DNA from 2 places in the Pseudomonas cichorii genome. Region 1 is predicted to be linked to the other one. Evidence: predicted binding sites of a transcription regulator. Region 1 holds the regulator's gene; the other holds the start of a gene.
What was found. Region 1 encodes sigma-54, which starts transcription at its own class of promoters, with help from an activator protein. Its sites were predicted from a motif close to ANTGGCATNNANNTTGCTNT; they were not measured.
Positions count from the first base shown of each region.

Region 2: a site for sigma-54 is predicted at 869-888, ahead of KGD89_RS08585 (circularly permuted type 2 ATP-grasp protein). Genes of this name have one in related genera too.

Region 1 is NZ_CP074349.1:4,992,558-4,994,761, reverse strand. Features, by position in the region: gene ptsN (PTS IIA-like nitrogen regulatory protein PtsN) at 1-10, opposite strand, end outside; gene hpf (ribosome hibernation-promoting factor, HPF/YfiA family) at 22-330, opposite strand; gene KGD89_RS21240 (RNA polymerase factor sigma-54) at 407-1,900, opposite strand; gene lptB (LPS export ABC transporter ATP-binding protein) at 2,085-2,204, opposite strand, start outside.
Region 2 is NZ_CP074349.1:1,919,578-1,921,781, forward strand. Features, by position in the region: gene KGD89_RS08580 (ribonuclease E inhibitor RraB) at 123-464, shown strand; gene KGD89_RS08585 (circularly permuted type 2 ATP-grasp protein) at 922-2,204, shown strand, end outside.

The DNA.
Region 1 (2,204 bases):
GTCGGATCATTGGGATGAGTGTCAGCGAGCTGTCGCACCTTTAAGGATGTTCTGCTGCTTCTCCTTATGCTTGAGCAATTGTCTGTCGAGCTTATCAGTGAGAAGGTCGATGGCCGCGTACATGTCGTCATGTTCGGCGTTGGCTACGACCTCTCCACCATGGATGTGCAGTGTGGCTTCGATCTTCTGCTTGAGCTTCTCGACCGCCAGGGTGACCTGCACGTTAGTAATCTTGTCAAAATGCCCTTCGAGCTTCTTGAGCTTGAGCTCAACGTATTCGCGAAGGGGCTTGGTCACTTCCAGTTGGTGTCCACTGATATTGACTTGCATACAGCTTTCTCCTTTGCCAGTGCATAAAGAAGCAGGAGTTCATTCCTGCCGCTGGAACGCTGTGGCTCTGCCTGCATCACATCAGTCGCTTGCGTTCACTCGAAGGTGCAATTCCGAGCGACTCGCGGTACTTGGCTACTGTGCGACGGGCTACTTGAATGCCTTGTGCCTCCAGTAAACCAGCGATCTTGCTATCACTCAACGGCTTTTTCTGATTTTCCGCTGCAACCAGTTTCTTGATGATTGCGCGGATGGCCGTCGAAGAGCATTCCCCACCTTCGGAGGTGCTGACGTGGCTGGAAAAGAAGTATTTCAGCTCGTAAATACCCCTTGGGGTATGCATGAACTTCTGGGTGGTCACGCGGGAAATCGTAGACTCGTGCATGCCCACCGCTTCGGCGATGTCGTGCAGGACGAGCGGCTTCATGGCTTCGTCGCCATACTCGAGAAAACCGCGCTGATGTTCGACGATCTGGGTGGCAACCTTCATCAGGGTTTCGTTGCGGCTCTGCAGGCTCTTGATGAACCAGCGGGCCTCCTGCAACTGATTGCGCATGAAGGTGTTGTCAGCGCTGGTGTCGGCCCGGCGCACAAAACCGGCATATTGCGGGTTGACCCGCAGGCGTGGCACGGATTCCTGATTCAGCTCCACCAGCCAGCGTTCGTTGTCCTTGCGCACGATCACATCGGGCACGACATATTCGGCTTCGGTGGATTCGATCTGCGAGCCGGGGCGCGGGTTGAGGCTCTGGACCAGTTCGATGACCTGGCGCAGTTCGTCTTCCTTGAGCTTCATGCGCCGCATGAGCTGGGTGTAGTCGCGACTGCCCAGCAGGTCGATATAGTCGGTGACCAGGCGCTGGGCTTCGCTCAGCCAGCGGGTCTTGGCCGGTAGCTGGCGCAATTGCAGCAGCAGGCATTCGCTCAGGTTGCGGGCGCCGATACCGGCAGGCTCGAATTGCTGGATACGGTGCAGAACGGCTTCGATCTCGTCGAGTTCGATATCCAGTTCGGGATCGAAGGCTTCGACGATTTCTTCGAGGGTTTCGTCGAGATAGCCCTGGTTATTGATGCAGTCGATCAGGGTGACGGCAATCAGCCGGTCCTTGTCGGACATCGGCGCCACGTTCAATTGCCACAGCAGATGGCTCTGCAGGCTTTCGCCCGCGGACGTGCGGGTGGTGAAGTCCCATTCGTCGTCATCGTTGCTGGGCAGGCTGCTGGCGCTGGTCTGGTAGACATCTTCCCAGGCGGTATCGACGGGCAATTCGTTTGGAATGCGCTCGTTCCATTCGCCCTCTTCCAGGTTGTCCACAGTGGGTGCGGATTCCTGATAGCTGGGCTCCTGGATCTCGGTATTGGGCTTTTGCTCAATGTTGTCGGCCAGAGGGTCGGAGTTGTCGAAGTCCTCGCCTTCCTCCTGGCGTTCCAGCATAGGATTGGATTCCAGTGCTTCCTGAATCTCTTGCTGGAGGTCCAGGGTCGATAACTGGAGCAAGCGGATAGCCTGTTGCAGCTGCGGTGTCATCGTCAGCTGCTGGCCCATTCTCAAGACTAGCGATGGTTTCATGGCAGGGGCTAAACACCTTATTCGCCGGCGCACATGCGCCATCCACTACAGGGCGCCGAAGCGCCAGCTTAAGCAAGTTATATGCCTGAATCTGAAGTGTTTGCCTAGAGCATCATGACAAAAAATGCATTGTCAACAGGATGCTTAGGCAAAGCTCGCATCAAGAGAGCTCACACAGGATCGACTACAGGCGGAACTCGTGGCCGAGGTAGACCTCTTTCACCAGTTGGTTGGCCAGAATGGTTTCCGAGTCGCCTTCGGCAATCAATTGCCCGTCGTTCACGATGTAGGCGGTTTCGCAGAT
Region 2 (2,204 bases), 2.9 Mb from region 1:
CGGTCTGGTCAGCTTCATGCTTGATTCCCCACTGCGGATTAACTGTCGTGTGGCGACCACCAGTCAGGTGGTCGTTCTGGAAGAGTTGAAACTCTATCTATCGTTGCATAGGAGGACGTTTCATGAGCACAGCCTATCAAGAGGACATCAGCAGTCATGTACTGCGCCGCATGAAAGAAGGCGGTTTTGATTTTGCACGTACCTATCCTATCGAGTTCTACGCCGTCTTCCCGGATGAGGAACGGGCGCGGCAGGCTGCAGGACAATTTCGTGGTGAGTCCATCAATACCCAGATTAATGTGCGTGACGACGGTGCGTGGCACTTGCAATTGAGCAAGGTGATGTATGCCACCTATGACGGCATCGGCGACTTCGAGCATGACTTCCAGAACGTGATCTCGCCGATGGACGGTGAGGTTGAAGGATGGGGCGTCACAGCGGAGGTCAGAAGACTGCACGCATGAATCATCTGTCTGTTAGTAACACGACCGGTCAATTGCGGAGTATGCCGCCATTGGCCGGTCGTGCTTTTGGCCGCCGGAAAAGGAACGGATGCAGCCGATGTGCAAAAAAAAGCCACTCGATGGAGTGGCTTGAAGGGAAGTCCGGTTAGAAAAGCGCCAGGGCGCAAACTCCAGAAAAAAAATCGAGACAGGCAATCGGGCCTTTGTTTGCTCGGTTACTGGCGATTATGGCGAACTAATATCCCCCAATGAAATCAACACTGACTATGCTGGTGATAGATTTCGCGATTGCCTGACGCTTCCGAATGAGGCGTAGGAGAAATGGTCATGGCATTTATTGCACAGGAATGGTGCGTTGAATGTCTGTTGTTTGCGTAAATCATTGATATCAAAGCGTTTATGCCGATGGCACGGGCCTTGCGAAGGCCTGTAGGTCCATGGTGACAAGGAGTACGGCATGATCCGCACCTTTTATGACGAGATGTACGACGCTGGCGGCCAGGTCCGCCCGCATTACCGGGAATTTGCCCGCTGGTTGGGTGACACGCCCCCTGAGCTTCTGGCTCAGCGTCGGCGTGAAGCCGACCTGTTGTTTCATCGCGCCGGGATCACGTTCACGCTCTATGGTGACGAGCAGGGGACCGAAAGGCTGATCCCCTTCGATACGATTCCGCGCAGCATTCCGGCCAGTGAGTGGCGGGTTGTGGAGCGCGGCTGCATTCAGCGCGTCAAGGCGCTGAACATGTTTCTTGCGGACCTGTACCACGATCAACGGATCATCAAGGCGGGGATCATTCCTGCCGAGCAGGTTCTGGCCAACGAGCAATATCAGTTGGCAATGCAAGGCCTGAATCTGCATCGCGATCTGTATTCGCACATTTCCGGGGTCGACCTGGTACGCGACGGCGATGGCACGTATTACGTGCTTGAAGACAACCTGCGTACCCCGAGCGGCGTGAGCTACATGCTCGAAGACCGCAAGATGATGATGCGCCTGTTCCCGGAGCTGTTCGCCGCGCAACGCATCGCCCCCATCGATCACTACCCGAACCTGTTGCTCGACACGCTCAAGAGTTCGAGTCATCTGGACAATCCGAGCGTGGTGGTCCTGACGCCGGGTCGTTTCAACAGCGCCTTTTTCGAGCACGCCTTTCTGGCGCGTGAGATGGGGGTCGAACTGGTGGAAGGTGCTGATCTTTTCGTGCGCGATGATCGCGTCTTCATGCGCACCACCGACGGTCCCAAAGCCGTTGATGTGATCTACCGCCGTCTGGACGATGCCTTCCTGGATCCGCTGGCCTTCAACCCGGATTCGATGCTCGGTGTGCCGGGCCTGCTGTCGGCCTACCGTTCCGGCAATGTGGTTCTGGCAAATGCCATCGGGACTGGAGTTGCGGACGACAAGTCGATCTATCCCTATGTGACGGACATGATCCGTTTCTATCTGGATGAAGAGCCGATCCTCAAGAACGTGCCGACCTGGCAGTGCCGCAAGCCCGAAGAGCTGTCCCATGTGCTGGCCAATCTGGGTGATCTGGTGGTCAAGGAAACCCAGGGTTCCGGCGGTTACGGGATGCTGGTCGGCCCTGCAGCGACCGCTGCGGAAATCGAAGCCTTCCGTGCCCGTCTCAAAGCCAAGCCACACGCATATATCGCCCAACCGACCTTGTCCCTGTCGACCTGTCCGACCTTCGTCGAGAAAGGCATCGCCCCGCGACATATCGACTTGCGCCCATTTGT